Regions from separate parts of the Paenibacillus sp. 203 genome, predicted to be linked through region 3. Evidence: riboswitches for the same ligand, from Rfam matches in the RefSeq annotation. Region 3 holds a riboswitch; each other region holds the start of a gene.

Region 1 (6,712 bases), on a different contig from region 3:
AAGGTTTGATTAAAGCGAATGGTAGCGGTAAGGCAACTGTGACTGCTTCATATGGCAAGCAAAACATTACGTTTACGGTAGAAGTGGACGTAGCGCAAAAGATTGAAGCGGATGCAATCGCGCTATCGCTCAAATCTGGAGATCAAAAAACCATCGCGATTGTGGTTAAATCGAGTGATGGTAAAGAAAAGGACGTTACGGCCCAAGCTGAATGGAAAACGTCTAATTATAAGGTAGCCACTGTTAAAAAGGGTCAGGTTACTGCGGTTAGCTACGGTAAAGCTAACATTCAGGCGAAGTTTGGCGGGAAGGTAATTAGTGTACCCGTGGATGTTGATACGCTTAAATACCTGCAAACAGACGAAGTTGCTTTGAATTTGAAGGCAGGACAGCTGGCTAAGGTTACGGCTACAGCCACGTATAAGGATGAGTCGGAGAAGGATGTTTCCAAACCGGCTGTCTGGTCCTCGTCCAGAATTATTGTTGCGACCGTCAAAGACGGTAACATTAAGGCACAGGGCAAGGGTAAAGCTGTAATTACTGTGAAATATGCAGGTAAAATGACAAAGGTACAGGTAACCGTTCAGTAAAAAAGAGAGCAAGCATACGTCCAAGGACGATAGGCTTGCTCTTTTTATTTTAAGGAGGCTTCCGCTTATAAATTATGACTTATCCTTCTTGGTCGGTGTGTTGCGTGTAAGTGATTCGGTCAAACGCTTGCCAGTCGGCGTCTGGGCCAAGCCGCCTTTGGCAGTCTCGCGGTGCTTCGACGGCATCGCACTGCCGACTTCAAGCATCACGTCAATGACTTCGTCAGACGGAATAGCGCTACGCACACCCGCCAAAGCCATGTCCGCTGCGGCAAGCGCAGTCACGGCTCCCAGCCCGTTGCGCACAATGCACGGGATCTCCACGAGTCCGGCGACGGGGTCGCAAATCAGGCCGAGCGTGTTCTTAAGAGCGAGACCCACGGCGTGAACAGCCTGTTCAGGCGTACCACCGCGCAGCTCGACCATAGCACCAGCGGCCATCCCGATAGCTGAGCCAATCTCAGCCTGACAGCCTCCCTCCGCGCCAGAAATGAAGGAGTTGTTGGCGATCACGTAGCCAATAGCTCCAGCGGCGAATAGTCCGTTCACCATATGCTCATCATCCCAGCCGAACCGCTCCTGCGCACTGATGAATACACCAGGGATAACCCCACATGAGCCTGCGGTAGGCGTGGCGACAATGCGACCCATGGATGCATTAACCTCCGACACGGAGAGGGCATAAGCCATGGCGAGCGCGGAGGCATCGCCGGAGCAGGTTTCCCCTGCCCGCAGATACTCGGCTAGGCGCTTGCCGTCCCCGCCCGTCAATCCACTGCGGGATACGGTGTCTTGTGTCTGTCCGCGATGAACGGCTTCCTTCATGACTTCATAATAATCAGACATTTGACGAAAGATTTCTTCCTCCGTTGTATTCGTTTCTTGTACCTGCTCTTGAATCATCAAGCGGCCAATCGTGGTGGATTCTTCAGCGCATAAAGCGCTGATCTCATGCAAATGGCTAAACCGCATCGGATTCAGCTCCTTTTTTCAAATTAATCATTTTAATTTCATACATATGAGGCAAAGAGCGCAGTTTTGCGATCAGTTCAGCCGTAGGTGGACTGTCCGTTTCGATGGCGGTAAGTGCTTCACCATCTCGGCCTTTGCGATCCACATGCATATAGGCAATGTTAATGTCAGCAGCGCCGAGCGCTGAAGTCACCGCACCTAATGTACCGGGTTTATCTGAGTGGAGAAGCACCAGCGTAGGCAGCTCCCCGGTCAGATTGACCCGGAATTCATTCAGTTGCTGGACATGGATGCTGCCGCCGCCGATGGAGGAGCCCAACAGTGTGCGCTGATCCTCGCCCTTCCACAGCTCGAAACGGACAGTGTTCGGATGAGGGGCGGGGAGTCCGCTGACGGCGAATTCCACGGCCATCCCGGCTTGTTCGGCCCACTGCTCGGCATCGGGAATCCGGTGATCGTCCGTATCGTAATTAAGCAGTCCTGCGATGAGCGCCAGATCTGTACCGTGTCCTTTATACGTATCGGCAAAGGAGCCGTATAATGTCATGCGGGCACGGTCAGGCTGCGCTCCGAGCCAGTGCCGGGCAACGCGTGCGAGTCGCACCGCGCCTGCGGTGTGTGAACTGGAAGGTCCGGTCATGGCCGGGCCGATAATAGAAAATACATCTTTGAAACGCATGGTGTGGCCCCCTGTATGTTCTAATACCATACTATATGGTATTTCCGCGTCTTTGCGCGGTTATGACGGTTCCTAATGCTGACGCACAATGTGAGCACAAAAAAGGACAGGATAAGGAAGTTTCCCTTATCTCTGTCCTCGTTACCTGAGAGTTTCGTGCGGTGTTCTTACCGCCTTACCCCTTGGGTGGCTTGCGCTCTCTCCAGAGTTGCGTCAGATGACGATACATGGACCTGAGAGATTATCCGCCAGCCGGGTGCTGGCGTCTTGCTCCTTCGGTGCCGCCAGAGTGTAGGCTCCCTGGACAGACTCTCCCGTCATCTTCATTCGCGTATACCGTTCTACATGTCTTTCTTAGGGTAATGTATGCCGTGCTCGGTGTCAATCACAGGGTTCAATTTTTACATAAACAGGTGCGTTTCCAATAAAAAAGATTAAAATTTACATAATTATGGATGAAATCAGGAAGGAATTAGAAGATTGGCGGCTAATCTGATAAAGGACAAGTACATTTATGGAAAACATAGGAGGGATATTGACGTATGGTAAAAGGCTTGCGGTTCACAGGTTCACGCTTAAAAGGGATGCTGCATCTAGCAGCAATCGTATCACTGCTGATCGGGATCTTCGTTCCACTCGGTCAGGTCAAGGCAGAGGGAGCATCGACAGTAGCCGAAGCACTTCAGGGCCAAAGCAGTGGAGGTACGGTGACGGTGGAAGGCTTCATTGTCGGACATGCTACCGGATCGAAAACGGCTAACTTTTCTTCTCCGTTCGCGAATGATTTTAACGTACTGATTGCCGATCAGGCAAATGAACGTAATACGTCTAATCTATTGGATGTACAGCTGACTTCAGCGTATAGAGGGCAATTTGGGCTGTCAGGCCATCCTGAGCTGATCGGCAGCAAAATTCGTGTGACGGGTACACTCGGCGCCTACAATAATTTTGGTGGAGTGAAAAGCCCAAGCGCTGTTGAACTGGTGGGCGGAAGCGAACCGGGGGAACCAGGTGAACCTGGCAACCCGGGTCAACCCGGTACTACATTGCCGGATGGAAAAGGCAAAAAGGTGCTGTTCGATAATACGCACGCACAGACCGCTGGTGCAGCAGATTGGGTCATTGAAGGCGCCTTTTCCGACTTTGCCAATGGACTGCGTAATGTAGGCTTTACGGTAGACCAATTGAATCGTCCCATTCCTTTTACTTATGGAGAGCAGGCCATAACATATGACAAGCTGCGCCAATATGATGTGTTCATTATTGGTGAAGCGAATGTTGCCTTTAAGGCATCCGAGCAGGCCGCTCTGCTGCAATACGTGAATAACGGGGGGAGCGTCTTCTTCATCTCCGATCATTATAATGCGGACCGTAACAAAAACCGTTGGGATTCCTCCGAAGTTATGAATGGCTACCGTCGTGGAGCCTATACTAATCCGGCCAAAGGCATGACTGCAGAAGAAGCAGCATCACCGGCGATGCAAGGATTAACAAGCTCCGATTGGCTGGCGACCAACTTTGGTGTTCGTTTCCGTTATAATGCGCTTGGTGACGTGAATGCTACTGACATAGTAGCCGCAGATCAATCTTTCGGCATTACCAAGGGTGTGCGCTCGATTGCAATGCATGCAGGATCTACGCTGGCTATTATTGATCCTACCAAGGCTAAAGGCATTGCTTATATCCCTTCAGGCACGAAAAAATGGGGGAATGCTGTAGACCAGGGAGTTTATAATGGCGGGGGCCGTGCAGAAGGGCCTTATGCCGCTATCTCCAAGGTAGGTCAAGGCAAGGCAGCGTTCATCGGTGATTCTTCCCCTGTAGAAGATGCTACACCGAAATATGTGCGTGAGGAAAACGGACAGTCGAAGAAGACATATGATGGTTTCGAGGAAGTGGATGATTCCACCTTCCTGGTGCAAACGGTCCAATGGCTTGCATGGAAGCAGGACTACACGAAATTGTCCGATGTGGAAGGCTTGACTCTGGATCAACCAACGAAGCTTCTGCCATTCGAGGAGCCTGCGGCTTCTACCGAACCGCAGGCTGAGCCTTGGTCTGCTCCGGCAGCAGGCTACAAATGGTATGATCCTAGAACGTTCAAGTCTGGCTCCTATGGAGCGGCATCATAATTATCGTGAGGAGCTCAATGTGAGCTGGTGCTAGTTAGTCGTTTGATCCCTGTAGAGGGATCAGGCGACTTTTTTTGTGATGAAAATTAACCTGTGGTTGGTTATTTCATTACATTTTGTGCCAGAAAGGCCGCGCTACTGCTGGATCATTGATTTTTTAAATGATGTTGATAGCATAATCTTAATTGATATATCCATATACTGGTGATAGGATGTATTCAAATTATTCCGACAAAAACGGTATGTAATGTTCATGAGAGGTTTTAAACATCAAACATGGTGAGAATAAGCGGGACAAGACCATGGAGAATGGAGGAAGCGCGCATTGAATACCGAACCCGTGTTGGAAATTAAAGGATTATCCGTCTCTTTTCGCATCAAGGATCAATATCACCCCGCAGTCGACCATCTGGATCTGACGGTCAACCCCAATGAAGTGCTGGCTGTAGTCGGAGAATCTGGCTGTGGCAAAAGCGCGCTGGCGCTTTCTATCCCGCAACTGCATGACATGGAACGCACACGTGTAGAGGGAGAGGTCCTTTTTAAAGGCACGGACCTGAACCGTCTTTCCTCAGGGCAAATGAATAAAATCCGCGGAGCGGGCATTGGTATGATTTTTCAGGACCCGCTGACAGCACTCAACCCGTTGATGAGCATTGGCAAGCAGATTGAGGAAAATCTTGATTATCATACGTCACTATCTACGAAGCAAAAAAGGGAACGTGTGCTGGAGCTGCTGGAAAGTGTAGATATACCGAATCCTGTGCGTGTGTATGATCAGTATCCGCATGAACTGTCAGGAGGGATGCGGCAGCGTGTGATGATCGCGATTGCCATAGCTTGTCGACCTTCTCTTATTATTGCAGATGAGCCGACGACTGCGCTCGATGTAACGATCCAATCGCAAATTCTCGACTTGCTCAAACAGCTTCAACAGGAGACTGAGAGCGGAATTATCCTGATTACGCACGATCTTGGTGTTGTGGCAGAAGTAGCCGACCGCGTGGTGGTCATGTATGCCGGAGAAATCGTGGAGAGCGCTGATGTTTTTGAATTATTCAGGCATCCACAGCATCCGTATACGCGTTCTTTGCTTGCTTCTATGCCGGGATCGCATACCAAGGGGGAATCACTGCATGTCATCGGCGGCATTGTTCCCTCATTACAAGATATCCCCCGCAATAGTTGCCGCTTTGCTCCGCGTATTCCTTGGATTCAGGAGAGAGTGCATGAAGACCATCCCCAACTAAATGAAATTTCCCCTGGACATTGGGTCCGTTGTACATGTTATCAGCATTTTCATTTTGAAGACGAGGCAAAGGGGGAGGCTGCTCATGGCACTACTGGAGTTAAATGATCTGAGGGTCCACTATCCGGTGCGCGGTGGTTTCTTCCAGCGTGTTATCGATCAGGTGAAAGCAGTGGATGGCGTGTCGATCAGCATTGAGGCAGGCCAGACATACGGGCTGGTGGGAGAATCCGGTTGTGGAAAAACGACGACAGGCAGGACGATCATCGGTCTAAATAAGCTGACGAGCGGACGGCTTCTGTTTAAAGGAAAGGACCTTGCAGCTCTGAGCCGTAACAATCGCCATCCACTGCGTAGAGATATTCAGATGATTTTTCAGGACCCATACTCTTCGCTCAACCCGCGTAAGCGCGTATTGGATGTCATTGCTGAACCGCTGCGAAATTTTGAAAGGCTGAGCAGTGAGGAAGAACGAAGGAAAGTACAGACGTTGCTGGAAAAGGTCGGCTTGAACGCCGATGCAGCCTACAAATATCCGCATGAATTTTCCGGGGGGCAGCGGCAGCGGATCGGGATCGCGCGTGCGCTGACATTAAACCCCAAACTGATCATTGCTGATGAGCCGGTGTCGGCGCTGGACGTTTCCGTGCAGGCACAGGTGCTTAATTTTATGAAGGATGTGCAGCGGGAGTTTAATTTAACGTATCTTTTCATCAGTCATGACTTGGGTATTATCCGCCATATGTGCGACCAAATCGGTATTATGTACCGAGGACGTCTAGTGGAACAGGGGAGCGAGCAAGACATTTATGAGCGTCCACAGCATCTGTATACCCAGCGCCTCATTGCAACCATTCCCAATATTGATCCTACAAAAAGACTGGAAATTGCCAAGAAAAGGCGAATGCTTTTATCCTCCTACAAAACAGAGCTATCCAAACATCTAGACGCGAGTGGAAAGCCGTTTGCACTAAAATCAGTAAGTCCATCCCATCAAGTCGCGCTACCATAAGGGGGGTACAGAATATGTGGAAATTTACACTGCGTCGGCTGCTGGTTATGATCCCTCAACTTTTTGCACTGAGCGTGC
Region 2 (6,712 bases), on a different contig from region 3:
AGGCGATGCGACCCGGACGGCTCAATTCAAAAATGAGCGCTTGATCGTGTTCCTTCAACAGCCCTTGTTTCTGATCCTGTCCGGTGTGTGTCATAGCAATCCCCCCAAGGTGTGTACAAATTGGTCAATCTCTTCTTTGGTTCTTTGCTCCGTCACGGCAATCAACATGTGACCAGCAAGTTCCTCATAGTCCCGGCCCAAATCGTAGCCAGCGATAAATCCAGCAGCTAGCAGTTCGGCCTGGAGTTTGCTCATATCCGTACCCTCAGGCAGTCTAAGGGCAAACTCGTTAAAGGTCGGTGCGTTAAATGAGACAGTTACGCCCTTCAAGCTCAGCAATTGCTCTAAAGCATAACGGCTTTTATGCAAATTTAGCTCGGCTACTTCCTTGATCCCCTGTCTACCCATGACAGACAAGTATACAGATGCAGATAAAGCTAGCAACGCTTGATTGGAGCAAATGTTAGACGTGGCCTTTTCGCGGCGGATATGCTGTTCCCGCGCTTGCAAGGTCAGCACGAAGCCGCGTTTACCGTTACGGTCAGTGGTCTGACCCACAATACGGCCGGGGATACGGCGCATATGTGCCTGAGAAACGGCAAAGTATCCACAGGTCGGACCGCCGAGAGAAGAGGAGATGCCAAGTGGCTGCGCATCTCCTACCACAATATCCGCGCCCTGTTTGCCGGGTGTCTCCAGCAAGCCAAGTGCCAGTGGGTTGGCACTGACGACCAAAAGACCTTTGTGCGCATGGATGAGATCAGCCATCGGCTTCAGGTTTTCCACGGCTCCGAAAAAGTTGGGGCTTTGGACCAAAACAGCCGCAGTCTGTTCCGATACGGCCGCCGCTAACGCATTAGCATCCGTTACGCCGTCCGAACAGCCGATCTCCACGATGTCCAAATCCAATCCGCGTGCATAGGCTGCCAATACCTGACGTGCTTCCGGATGGACGGACCTTGATACGATAAGCTGTTTACGGCGGGTAGCTGCGGCGGACAGTGAGCCCGCTTCCGCCAGTGCAGTCGCTCCGTCGTACATGCTGGCATTAGCTACAGCCATGCCCGTCAATTCGCAAATATACGACTGAAATTCGAAAATGGCTTGTAGCTCGCCTTGGCTTACTTCCGGCTGATAGGGGGTGTAGGCTGTATAGAATTCCGAGCGTGAAGTGATGTGCTGGATGACGGACGGAATATGATGATCATAAATTCCTGCGCCAAGAAAGCTGGCATGTGTGTCTGTATTGGCGTTGTGTCCAGCAAGCTCGGCCAAGTGGCGGGTTAAGGCTCTCTCGCCGAGTCGAGAAGAAAGAGGGAGTTCCCCTTGATATCGAATGGCCTCTGGAATGTCACTGAATAAATCATCGATGGATGAAACGCCGACCACACGCAGCATTTCGGTTTGATCCTGTTCAGTCATAGGGAGATAACGATGCTGCTTCATAGGTTCTAGCTCCTTTCGAAAAGCAAAATTTTAAATCGTAAATTAGCTAATAAAAAAGTGTGAGATGAGAAACCCGGAAGTTCATATCTGACATGTTTGCTTTATAGAAATAAGGAGAGTTTAAGATCAGCGCGGGCGTTTATAAAAGGGTGCTGTCACCACCTCGGCACGCAGGCGTTTGCCACGAATCTCAACCTCCAGCGGTGTGGAGAGGGCGCTAAAACGACTGTCTACCAAGGCGAGGCCGAGATTACGCTTCAAGGTGGGCGACTGAGTCCCCGTTGTGACCTCACCGATGTGTTGTCCTTCTGCGAATACCGGGTAATGGGCGCGTGGGATACCGCGATCCATCATTTCCAGCCCGATCAATTTGCGAGGAATCCCTTGATCTTTCTGACGTTGCAGTGCTTCTCTACCGATAAAATCTCCCTTATTCAGCTTGACGAAGAACCCTAGACCGGCTTCGAGTGGTGAAATCGTGGCAGATAACTCCTGTCCGTACAGCGGCAACCGTGCCTCAAAGCGTAGGGTATCCCGAGCACCAAGTCCAGCGGGAATCAGCCCATACGACTCACCGGAACGAAGCAAACCCTCCCATACGGCTGGTGCTTCCGCAGCAGGTACATAAAACTCAAAACCGTCTTCGCCCGTATATCCGGTTCGTGAGACGAGTGCTTTTGCTCCGAACAATGGCACATTCTCATGGAAGCGGAAAGATGCCAGATTCGTAATGTCCGTATCTGCCACGGCTGCGGCAATACGTGCTGCTTCCGGTCCTTGCAACGCCAGCAATGCTATCGCATCAGACACATTCTCCATGTGAACGGATGCAGGCCTATGGCGAATGAGCCAATCCCAATCCTTATCGATGTTAGAGGCGTTCACAACGAGCATGTAGCGCTCCGGTCCTTTGCAGTAAACAAGCAGGTCGTCTACTACCCCTCCATCGGGGTAACACAGGAGTGAATATTGTGCCTGACCTGGTTCCAACTGGCTGACATCATTTGTGGTCACCCTTTGCAGAAAAGCTTCGGCCTCTTTGCCTTCAACCAAAAATTCGCCCATATGCGATACATCGAATAAACCCGCACGTTGCCGGACGGCCTCATGCTCCTTTTGAATGCCGCTAAACTGAACGGGGAGCTCCCAGCCGCCAAAGTCAATACAACGAACCCCAGACTGCGTCCCGTAGGACGAATATAGCGGTGTTTTTCGCAAATTAGTCATTTTTCCACTCCTATTCGGTGTGATCGGCTAAACAAAAAAGACAGGCCGAAAAAAACGTATAGACGGCAGTCTACACTCTTTTTTCAGCTCTGTCCTTGATACCAGAAAGTTACCCCGGTATGTACCGGGTTTCCCCTTGGGTGATCCGCTCCAATAGCGAATGCTCTCCAGAGATGCGTCCGGCAGAGGTCCTTTTGCCTGAGAGATTCACCTGCAATGCAGGCTTACTCCTTCGGCGCTACCTTCGGGATCAACAGTATATTACCTGGCTTTGCAGATAACAACTTGATCCGATTCGCGTGCACAACTGTCTCATAAGCGGCAACAGCTATGCGAATCTTTTTGGCAGTCTCTCCCTCCGCGTTCATCCGCGTTTGCAGTTGTCGGGGTGTTTCCCAAAGCATTTGCTATAACCCATTAATACGCAAATTCATTCAAAATGTCAATAAAAATGTCATCAAAAACAATATAAAAAACATTTAATATATAAATAAGGATATGTAAGCGTTTGTTATAAGTTATCATATTTTTATATAGTACGCCATATGAGGTCATATGAAGTATTTTTGTTAGTATTATTGACATGAGTGTTCCTGTTGTCATAATCTTAACCTGTCTAATACAGGTGAGCAAAAGCGATTTTATTCATATGGAAGCGAGGGGAACAAAATGGGTGAAGTGAAGCAGCAACTTTGGTATACAGACGAACATGAGTGGGTTCAGCGCACAGAGAATGGAACGTTGCGGATTGGTATTACAGATTTTGCACAGCATCAACTGGGTGATATTGTTTTTGTAGAATTACCTGAGGCGGGAGTAACGATTGAGCAGGGAGCGGAAATCGGTACGATTGAATCGGTGAAGACGGTATCCGACCTTTTTGCTCCGGTGACGGGAACCGTATTAAAAGTGAATGAAGCGCTGGAAAGTACGCCTGAGCTAGTGAATGAATCTCCCTATGAAAAAGGTTGGATGATCGAAGTAGAGATAGATAAAGATGTGGAGGAAGCATTGGGCAAGCTACTGTCTGCGGATCAATACGAGCAGTTGATTTCTGATGTGCAATAATGAGCAATACAGCATGAAATAATAACGCTTTATTCTGGTTTTTTATATGGATATTGAATTAAATAAGAGCATCGTTAGTCCGCTCAGTTTTTGTATAAATAGTCGCTATGACCTGACATAGCGACTATTTTTTTGTTGTCTTTTAGAAGACGGATTTACGTTGTCTTCTCAGGCTTAGAAGAGAGCAACACTTTAAAATTGTGTAGATTTACAACAGTGTTTTTTCGACTAATTTCTATAGCTACAGGTCATATTAAGAAGAATTATGCAGGTCTAATACCTTCTCGGTTAATTTAAATTTAAATGTTGTCATCAACGTTCATGACGAAAGTACGTTTTCATTTCATTGATGAAGATAGCGCTGTCATTTAGTATGAATTTTAAGAAAAGGTAGTGATGCTTACCTACAAGGAGGATTTGAATATGAGTACATTGGACGCAAAGCCAAGTTCAAAAGGAGGCACTCGTGTCGCCGTACAGCGTTTTGGCCGTTTTCTCAGCGGTATGGTTATGCCCAATATGGGAGCCTTTATCGCGTGGGGATTGATTACGGCACTCTTTATTCCGACCGGGTGGTTCCCGAACGAAGGTTTTGCACAACTGGTTGATCCGATGAAAAATTATTTGCTGCCGCTGCTGATTGGTTACACGGGAGGCACGATGATTCACGGACAACGTGGAGGTGTGATTGGTGCCATTATGACGATGGGTGTCATAGTGGGAGCCGATATCCCGATGTTCCTGGGCGCGATGGTCGCTGGTCCGCTGGCTGCGTGGATATTGAAGAAGTTCGACGAGGCCATTGAAGGCAAAGTCAGATCAGGCTTTGAAATGCTGGTCAATAATTTTTCGGCCGGGATTATCGGTGCCATTCTAGCACTGCTTGCCCATGTGGCGATCGGCCCGGTTGTACAAATGATCAGTCAAGTATTGTCGGCAGGGGTACAGTTCCTCGTGAACGCAGGGCTACTGCCGCTTGTCAACCTCATTATTGAGCCCGGAAAAGTATTATTTTTAAACAACGCGCTGAATCACGGAGTATTAAGTCCGATTGCGTTGGAGGAAGCTGCAAGAACAGGAAAATCCGTACTGTTCATGCTGGAATCCAACCCTGGGCCGGGGCTCGGTATTTTGCTGGCCTACTGCCTGTTCGGTAAAGGCTCTGCGAAGTCGTCGGCTCCTGGCGCAGTCATCATTCATTTTTTCGGCGGGATTCATGAAATTTATTTCCCTTATATTTTGATGAAGCCGATTTTGATTCTTGCTGCTATAGCTGGGGGCGTTGTGGGAACCTTCTGTTTCATGTTGACAGGTGCCGGACTGGTTGCTGCTCCTTCGCCGGGCAGCATCATCGCCTATTTTCTAATGACGCCAAAAGGCGGATATTTGCCAATGCTAAGCGGGGTGATCGCTGCTGCGGTCGTATCTTTTGCTGTTGCCGCAGTGTTACTCAAGACTGGTAAGCAACAAGAAGAGGGGCTGGAGGAAGCTGCATCCCGCCTGAAAGATATGAAAAATCAAAGCAAGAGTGCAAGTGCTAACGCCACTGTAATGGAAGATAACCACGAATCTGATCGTGCTGCAGAAATTGCTGCAGATCGAACGCTCAAGGATAAATCCGAAGTGAACAAAATCGTCTTTTCCTGTGATGCAGGTATGGGTTCAAGCGCTATGGGTGCCTCGATTTTACGCAAAAAAATGAAGCAGGCGGGTGTGGGCGTAACAGTTACGAATACGGCAATCAGTGAAATTCCACAGGATGCGGATATTGTCATTACGCAAAAAACGTTGACAGACCGGGCTAAAACAGTAGCTCCGAAAGCTGAGCACATTTCCATTGACAATTTTCTGAAGAGTCCTGAATACGAAGCGCTGGTTGAACGTCTGAAATCCGATTCTTAATCCCCATCGAAGTCAGGCGGACTGTATGCAATGTACGTCTCCTGCTGGAGGGATGAGCTTGGGAAGGAACGGTATGCGCTTATGAATATTACGAAACGACAACGTGACATCGTGGAATATCTTCTGGAGCAGTCCAAAGAGGTTACAGCCGGGGAAATTGCTACGAAGATCAATGTCAGCACAAGGACGGTTCATCGGGAACTGGGTGCAGTCGAGCATTGGCTGGCAGCTCATGAGGTGAAGCTGGAGAAAAAGTCAGGGATCGGTATCTGTATAGATGCTGATCCAGCTCGGCTTGTATGCCTGCGAAAACAATTGCTGCATACGAAGTCAGACGAATATTCGGCTGAGGAGAGAAAGATCGTGGTTCTCTGCATGCTGCTGGATACACGGGAGCCGATCAAGCTGTTGGCGCTGGCTTCAGATCTGAAAGTCACGGTAACTACGGTCAGTCATGATCTAGACGAATTGCAAGACTGGATTGGGGAACGTGGACTCATGCTTGTGCGCAGACGGGGGTACGGGGTCGAGATTACAGGGCGGGAGACAGACAAAAGACGGGCGATTTCCGAGCTGGCTCTCGAATATTTGGATGAATCCGATCTGTTTTCAGCCCGGCAAGAACTTCGTCCTGTAACCCGTGTTGCCGACAAGTTGCTGGAGATGATTGGCAGAGATAACCTGCTAATCGTGGAAAAGGCCCTCTGGCAGCCCCATGAAAAATGGTTGGAAAACATGGTGGAAAGCAAATACATGGAGCTGCTAATTCAAATTTGCGTTTTGCTGGCACGTCTGCGACTCGGGTATGTTATAGATCCTCTTCTCTCGTATTTAAAAACAGATTCAGATGAAAATATCATGCTTCGCACAGCTATGGTGGAACGCATATGCACGGAGTTGTCAGAGGCGCTGGATATTGAATTTCCAGAGCCGGAACGATCTTATCTCAGGCTGCTATTTCGTGATGCCGAGGATCACTCTACCCGACTACTGCCGTTGGATGATCTCGTACTGTTGGAGTCGGTTCATGAGTTGATTCGTCGTGTGGAGGAAGAGACAGGCACGCTAT
Region 3 (6,712 bases):
ATAGTGCTATTGTAGCACAAAAAAAAGCGATTTCAACATATTTTATTCTGTTTCGACAAAAAATATTTCTTATCAAGGCCCTTTTGCCTAATTTGCAAGTACATCGTTACCTTATGTAGTCGTACGTTCAATGAGGCTGTACTCTAGCGAATGAAGCTTCATTTGGCGTCCAATCAGCTGAGGGGAAAGCATGAAAAAGGCATTTTGTGCTTGAGCCATGATAGGATTTTGAATCGTTGTAATCCCCAGCGTATGCGCCAGCTCCGTGTTATCGAATCCAACAATTGCCAGATCTTCCGGTACGTTCAGTTTTTGTCTGCGTGCTTCGCAGAGAATGCCCACTGCTACATAATCGTTAGCACATAAAATAGCCTCTGGAAATTCGTCCGGATGCTGTAACAAATCCCGTACGACCTGTTCGCCATCACGGATATTATAAATAGAAGAGTGATTCCAGTGTTGCAACACGGGCAGATTGTGCTCACTCATGATCTGTTCGTAGGCTCGTTGTCTACTATGGGTATTAATACTGCTCGGACGGCCAAAAGCATTGGCTATACGAGTATAGCCTTTTTGTATCAAATGCCTGAGCGCTAACATATATCCTTTATACTGATCCATAGCGACGGAGCGAATATCGGTATGCTCCATTCGTTGCCACGACACGATCGGGCCATATTTGCAATAGGTGCTCAAAAAATCGGTGTCATTCACGCAGGAAATGATGACCAGCGCATCGACTCTTTTTCTTTTTAAATCCTCAAAGGCTTGAAGCTCTTTCTTTTTGTCTTCTCCCGAAGTATAAATAATGGTTTGAAATTCATATTGGCCCGCTACTTCCACAAAGCTGTCCAGAAAAGCGAGAACAATTTCATTAATAGTTGAAGTAATGATACCGATCTGAAGCGTCTGACCCTTGGATAGAGAAATGGCATTTCGATTAGGAACATAATCTAATTCCTGCATGATTTTCAAAATTTTAGCTCTTGTTTCATGACTAACATGGGGGGACTGATTTAATACTCTGGATACCGTAGCTTTGGAAAAGCCCGCCAGTTTTGCAATTTGATCAAGATTCGACATGGTGCTTCTCCTCACATAAAAAAAATACTTGACATGAAACGCGTTACAACGATTAGGATGCTTATGAAGGCATTACGTCTATTTTAAGGTATCTGTCAATGCATTTCAAAGGAGAACGGTTATCGTTAGGTTGCATTGTTCGCTGAAATGGGCTTTAAAGTATTATTGTCACATTATGAAACACCGCTAGGTCTGATTCAGAAGTATAATGGCTGGCTGGGACGTGAAGTCATAGCATTACGTAAATTATGCCGAAACAGTGTTTACACGCTATAAGGATAAAGTAAAATACTGGATGACCTTTAATGAAATCAATGTAATGACCATGAGTCTGTTCACCGGTGGCGGTGTGGTTATTGACCTCTGTGCATGACACGTATCGAATTGATTACTTGCGTCAGCATATTGCCCAAATGAAGGAAGCGATTGCCGACGGTGTTGATCTGATTGGTTACACCAGCTGGGGCCCTATCGACCTTGTGAGCATGTCTACTTCCGAAATGTCCAAGCGCTACGGATTTATTTACGTTGATCTGGATGATGACGGTAACGGAACGCTCAAACGCTCCAAAAAGGACTCATTTAACTGGTATAAAAATGTGATAGCAACCAATGGTGAAGAATTGTAATTCCATCATCTCGGGCGGGTATAGCAGAGGACATCCTAAGGATGCAATCTGCTGTACCCGCTTTTTCGATAGACACAATAATAATATTTCAGAGGGCTTCACAAACTTTTCACTTGTAATAAGCTGAAAGTTTTCTGTATAATGAATAAAAATTTCATATGTCTGGTTGATGTTTGCGGGAGATGGAACGAAAGTTCCGACCGAAGGGGCAAAACTCTCAGGTGCTTAGGCTGATTACAGCAACAAGCGGGGACCGTAAACGGACAGAACTCTGGAGAGACCCTTAATTGGGCGCCGAAGGTGCACCGCAGAGAACATCTGCTTAAACTCTCAGGCAAAAGGACAGAGACGCGAATAACCTGTGACAGGGAATGCCCTAGGCTTTTTTATGAGCTATTAGAGGTAGAAACCTGCACAAGATGGTTGTATTTTTTCGTGCCTTTAACCTCTCCAGGAGTCGAATCAGCGGATTTGACTCTTTTTTGTTTTCTAATATGCTGGAGGAGCGGGTTGAAATGAATTTGGTACATGTATTAGAAACGATTGACAGCTGGATATGGGGAGCGCCGCTTCTTATTCTCGTAATGGGCACTGGGTTGTGGCTAACGATCCGTTTGAAGCTACTTCAGGTTATTCGATTGCCTTTGGCGCTCAAGCTAATTGGTAAAGCGCCGGACGAAGGTAGCGGAGATGTAAGCAGCTTCGGAGCATTGAGTACGGCACTGGCAGCTACTGTAGGTACAGGAAGTATCGTCGGCGTGGCAACAGCGATCAAACTGGGTGGGCCCGGTTCATTATTCTGGATGCTGGTTGCAGCTTTTTTCGGGATGGCAACCAAATATGCGGAAGGATTATTATCCGTTAAATACCGTGTTAAAGACCGGAACGGACAATTTTCGGGTGGTCCGATGTATTATATTGAAAACGGGCTTGGCCGCCGTTTCAAGCCGCTGGCGATGTTGTTTGCCTTTTCTGGTGTTCTTGTAGCCCTATTTGGAATCGGTACTTTTCCGCAAGTAAAGGCTATCGTTTCTTCGACGGAAAGTAGCTTTGGAGTGCCAACGGTAGTTACAGCGATCATTATTTCCGTGTTAACGGCTGTTGTTACGATTGGAGGACTCAAAAGTATTGCCAAGGTATCCACAAAGATTGTTCCATTCATGTCGGGGCTCTATATCGTAGTTTGCTTAATTGTACTCATTAAGTTTGCAGGAGAGCTTCCTCATGCGATTGCTTTAGTATTACAAGGGGCCTTCTCGACCACATCTGCAACGGGTGGATTTGCCGGAGCGACGATTATGTTGGCGATGCGAAGCGGAGTTGCCAGAGGTATTTTTGCTAATGAAGCCGGTTTGGGAAGTGCGCCAATTGCAGCAGCAGCTGCTAAGACGAAATGGCCTGCAGAACAAGGGCTGATATCCATGACAGGCGTATTTATTGATACGATGATTATTTGTAATCTGACGGGATTTACGTTGCTGGTTACGGGAATATGGAGTGGAAATGACGATGGAGGTCTGATGACCCAGCATGCGTTTTCCAGTGCCTTTCCGGCTGGTGCAGAGCTCGTGACGATTAGCCTTATTTTATTTGCGTTCACAACGATACTTGGCTGGAATTACTACGGAGAACGTTGTGTTGAATATTTACTGGGTGTCAAATGGATTAAACCATACCGTTATCTGTTCATCGCACTTGTAGCAGGAGGTGCGTTCATCAAGTTGGAAGCCATTTGGCTACTGGCAGATATCTTTAACGCAATGATGGCTTTCCCGAATCTGATCGCACTGCTTGGCTTATCGGGAATCGTAGTTGCAGAAACCCGAACCTATATGGATTCTTTGTATCCTAATAAGAAAAAGGGCATTCTTGCAGGTGCCAATGTAGGGGCTGCTATCCAAGTAGAAGAAAAAGGACAAACGGTTAATTCATAAAATCAAAAAGGGAGTGCCCTCAGCCATCATAGGCTTGGGGACACTCCCTTTTTGATTTTTAAAGTGATGCGCGTAAAGAAGCCATAATATATGCCTGATTCAACTTTTACCAAAGCCTCCATATTCCATTTCACCGGCTGCAATGTTTACGATTTTTTCTGATTGCTCATCATTAATATTGTAATCGACCAGGGTGGAAGGGGCACCGAGACTTGTCCAGAATGCACTCGTATGCGTCACCGCGCTGCCCCATACGTATTTTTCGTTCGTTTCTCAGTTGGTGATAACAGAATCCGGGTTCATTTCTGAACCGGTGGGGGCGAGTGTGTGGATGTTGCCGAATGGCAGAGCCTGGGTCGGCATGTGCTTTTTGTTGATAACATCCGACACATCGCCGTCATCTTTAGCCCCTGCTGCAGTTCTTCAATTTGATGGTCTCCAAAATTAATCTGGTGGGGTTATAATATGTGAATTTGTTCATCTGGAAAGTTCCCCTCAGTTCATAGTTCATGTCCAATCGTAACTTGCTTAACCTGATTGTCTGTCGAATAGCTGACTTCATCATGTAAGCTATTTGAAATGACGATTAACTATTAAACATGAAATGAATAAGGGTATTCAGGTAAATCTAATCTTTGACCGCTCCGGCGGCAAGATCGGAAATAAACTGGCGGCTAATGAAAAGAAACAAAATAATAAGTGGAAGTACAGCCAGCAGGGTGCCCGCAATGACCATCGCATAATCCGTATTGTAAATTCCGTTCAATTGTGACAGTGCAATCTGGAGCGTGAATTTACGCTCATCCGTTAAGACGATTAGCGGCCATAAATAATCATTCCAAGCTCCTATAAAGGTAAACGCGCCGAGAAAAGCGAACGCAGGACGTAGAATAGGCAGTGCTACATTCAAGTACAGTCGAAAAAAGCTGCATCCGTCCATCCGGCCCGCATCCAGCAGCTCCTTTGGGATGGATTCTTCCGCATATTGACGAATCCAGAAAATGCCGAAGGCATTTACCATCCCCGGGATGATAAGCGCTTTGAACGTACCTACCCATCCAAAGGAGGCCATCATGACAAAGGAGGGGACAAGCGAAAGTTGTGAAGGGACCATCATCGTAGCTAGCAGAACGATAAATAGCACTTTTTTGCCCGGAAAATCAAACTTGGCGAATGCAAAACCTGCCAGTGAATCGAAAAACAGAACCAATAGGGTAACAGAACTGGCTACAAAAAGGGTATTAAAAAAGGCTCCGGCAAAATTAATCTGCTGTAATACTCTCGTTATGTTATCCAAGAAGTGGCTGCCAAACCACAATTGCGGTGGAAAACGGTAAATGTCTGAAGTGGTACGAGTTGCCATGACGATCAGCCAGTAAAATGGAAACATCGACAGGATGATTCCCACCAACAATCCGGCATATAAAACAAAGGATTTTGCGCGTGTCTGCATCATGTTGTGAAGCTCCTTCCCATCGTTATTTTTTACCTTGAACGAGTTTCCAGTTTATGATGGAGAATAGAGCAATGATGAGGAACATGCCCCATCCGACGGCTGCACCATATCCAAAATAGTTGTTAATGAACGACTCGCGGTACAGGTATAAAACGATGGTCATGCCACTTGCCCCGGAACCGCCGTCATTACCGACCAGGACCTGTGGCTCGGTGAAGAGCTGCATACCGCCGATGGTGGACGTAATGACCGTAAACAGAATGACTGGGCGCAGCATGGGGATAGTGATGCGGAAAAAAGCTTGCGCTCCGGTTGCCCCGTCTATTTTGGCGGCCTCATACAGCACATGCGGAATACTCTGGAGTCCGGCCAAATAGATGATTGCGTTATAGCCCATCCATCTCCATACGACCATAGAAGAAATGGCAATTTGGATACCCCATGGCACATTCAACCATTGAACCATGGGTAGTCCCAAGAGTTGCAGAATGTAGTTAAGAAATCCAAAATTGTTGGCAAATAAGGCACCAAATATGATGGCAACAGCCACAATGGACGTCACATTGGGCAGGAAGAATCCAACTCGCCATAAGGTGCGCATTTTCACAAAAGGGGCATAAAGCAGAAAGGCAATAATCAGTGCGAAGAATAGCATCGGAATCGTTGCATACACCCAGATCACAAAGGTGTTGCCTACAGCCTGCCAAAATTCATTGTCTGTTACAAGGTAGCGAAAGTTGCCCCAGCCGTTGTAGGTCATGTCTCCGATCCCGTCCCATTTGTGAAACGCCAGGTATAATGAAAAGCCAATCGGAAACAGTCCAAAGATGCCAAACAGCAGATAAAACGGCGAGATCGCAGCATAAACGGCACGGTGCTTCCAGATTTCTCTCAGCATATTGTCCACACGCCTTTTTTGAATTTTGTTTTTTTACCGCTGTAATTCCCGTTCGATTCGATCCATGGTTTCCGTCCATAATATATCGGGATTGGCATCCTGCTTGGCGACATTAGCAAGGCGACGGGTCACAATGCCGTGGATGACAGGATAGCGCTCGCCGAAATAGCTGCTTTTCACATGACGTGCGGAGGTAGCAAAGATGAGTCCGGTGGCCTGACCACCAAAGAAAGGCTCGGGTGTCTCCATGATAGGATCGTCATAGACGCCGGGAGTGGACGGGAACAGTCCGATTTTGTGGTAGGCTTCCAGCTGGTGTTCCGGGTTTTGCAGCCAGGTCAGGACTTCAAAGGCTTCTTTGGGATGTTTGCTGGATTTGAGGATAGAAATGAAAGAACCACCCAGGTTGCCGTCTCCTCCAGGAGCACGGGCGACTCTCCATTTGCCCGCTGTATCCGGCGCGGCCTCTGTGAGAACTTGCTTCATCCAGATAGCCCCTACAAAAGAGGCAATTTTGCCGTTATTGACCGAAGCGTTCCATTCGGGAGTCCAGCCATCCGCATTGGCGAGCAGATGCTTCTTGTGGAAATCGACAGCGGTTTTCCAGCCCAGACGGATATCAGGAGATTGATTGCCGATATAGCTGCCATCCGGCTTGAAGTAGAGGTTTGTGTGCTGAGCGAGTACCTGATTGTAAACGTTTACAATATTA

Evidence for each region. Region 3 has a riboswitch for glycine ahead of WA407_RS16575 (alanine/glycine:cation symporter family protein). Riboswitches for the same ligand answer to the same signal wherever they lie in the genome.
Region 1: it holds a riboswitch for glycine, as region 3 does, so the genes downstream of both, sdaAB (L-serine ammonia-lyase, iron-sulfur-dependent subunit beta) here and WA407_RS16575 (alanine/glycine:cation symporter family protein) in region 3, are expected to answer to the same signal.
Region 2: it holds a riboswitch for glycine, as region 3 does, so the genes downstream of both, gcvT (glycine cleavage system aminomethyltransferase GcvT) here and WA407_RS16575 (alanine/glycine:cation symporter family protein) in region 3, are expected to answer to the same signal.

What each region holds. Positions count from the first base shown of each region.
Region 1 covers NZ_JAXCHD010000007.1:13,081-19,792, forward strand. Annotated here, with positions in the region: gene WA407_RS16950 (Ig-like domain-containing protein) at 1-590, shown strand, start outside; gene sdaAA (L-serine ammonia-lyase, iron-sulfur-dependent, subunit alpha) at 663-1,562, opposite strand; gene sdaAB (L-serine ammonia-lyase, iron-sulfur-dependent subunit beta) at 1,552-2,241, opposite strand; glycine riboswitch at 2,453-2,568, opposite strand; gene WA407_RS16965 (DUF6359 domain-containing protein) at 2,784-4,373, shown strand; gene WA407_RS16970 (ABC transporter ATP-binding protein) at 4,699-5,730, shown strand; gene WA407_RS16975 (ABC transporter ATP-binding protein) at 5,708-6,634, shown strand; gene opp4B (oligopeptide ABC transporter permease) at 6,649-6,712, shown strand, end outside.
Region 2 covers NZ_JAXCHD010000005.1:89,117-95,828, forward strand. Annotated here, with positions in the region: gene gcvPB (aminomethyl-transferring glycine dehydrogenase subunit GcvPB) at 1-94, opposite strand, end outside; gene gcvPA (aminomethyl-transferring glycine dehydrogenase subunit GcvPA) at 91-1,446, opposite strand; gene gcvT (glycine cleavage system aminomethyltransferase GcvT) at 1,573-2,673, opposite strand; glycine riboswitch at 2,850-2,948, opposite strand; gene gcvH (glycine cleavage system protein GcvH) at 3,343-3,741, shown strand; gene WA407_RS12850 (PTS mannitol transporter subunit IICB) at 4,165-5,643, shown strand; gene WA407_RS12855 (BglG family transcription antiterminator) at 5,725-6,712, shown strand, end outside.
Region 3 covers NZ_JAXCHD010000006.1:341,778-348,489, forward strand. Annotated here, with positions in the region: gene WA407_RS16565 (LacI family DNA-binding transcriptional regulator) at 112-1,083, opposite strand; gene WA407_RS26760 (family 1 glycosylhydrolase) at 1,343-1,456, shown strand; partial or broken gene WA407_RS26765 (family 1 glycosylhydrolase) at 1,446-1,712, shown strand; glycine riboswitch at 1,879-1,955, shown strand; glycine riboswitch at 1,974-2,068, shown strand; gene WA407_RS16575 (alanine/glycine:cation symporter family protein) at 2,228-3,646, shown strand; gene WA407_RS16580 (hypothetical protein) at 3,746-3,886, opposite strand; partial or broken gene WA407_RS16585 (NADH-dependent alcohol dehydrogenase) at 3,923-4,063, opposite strand; gene WA407_RS16590 (carbohydrate ABC transporter permease) at 4,275-5,102, opposite strand; gene WA407_RS16595 (carbohydrate ABC transporter permease) at 5,125-6,000, opposite strand; gene WA407_RS16600 (ABC transporter substrate-binding protein) at 6,034-6,712, opposite strand, start outside.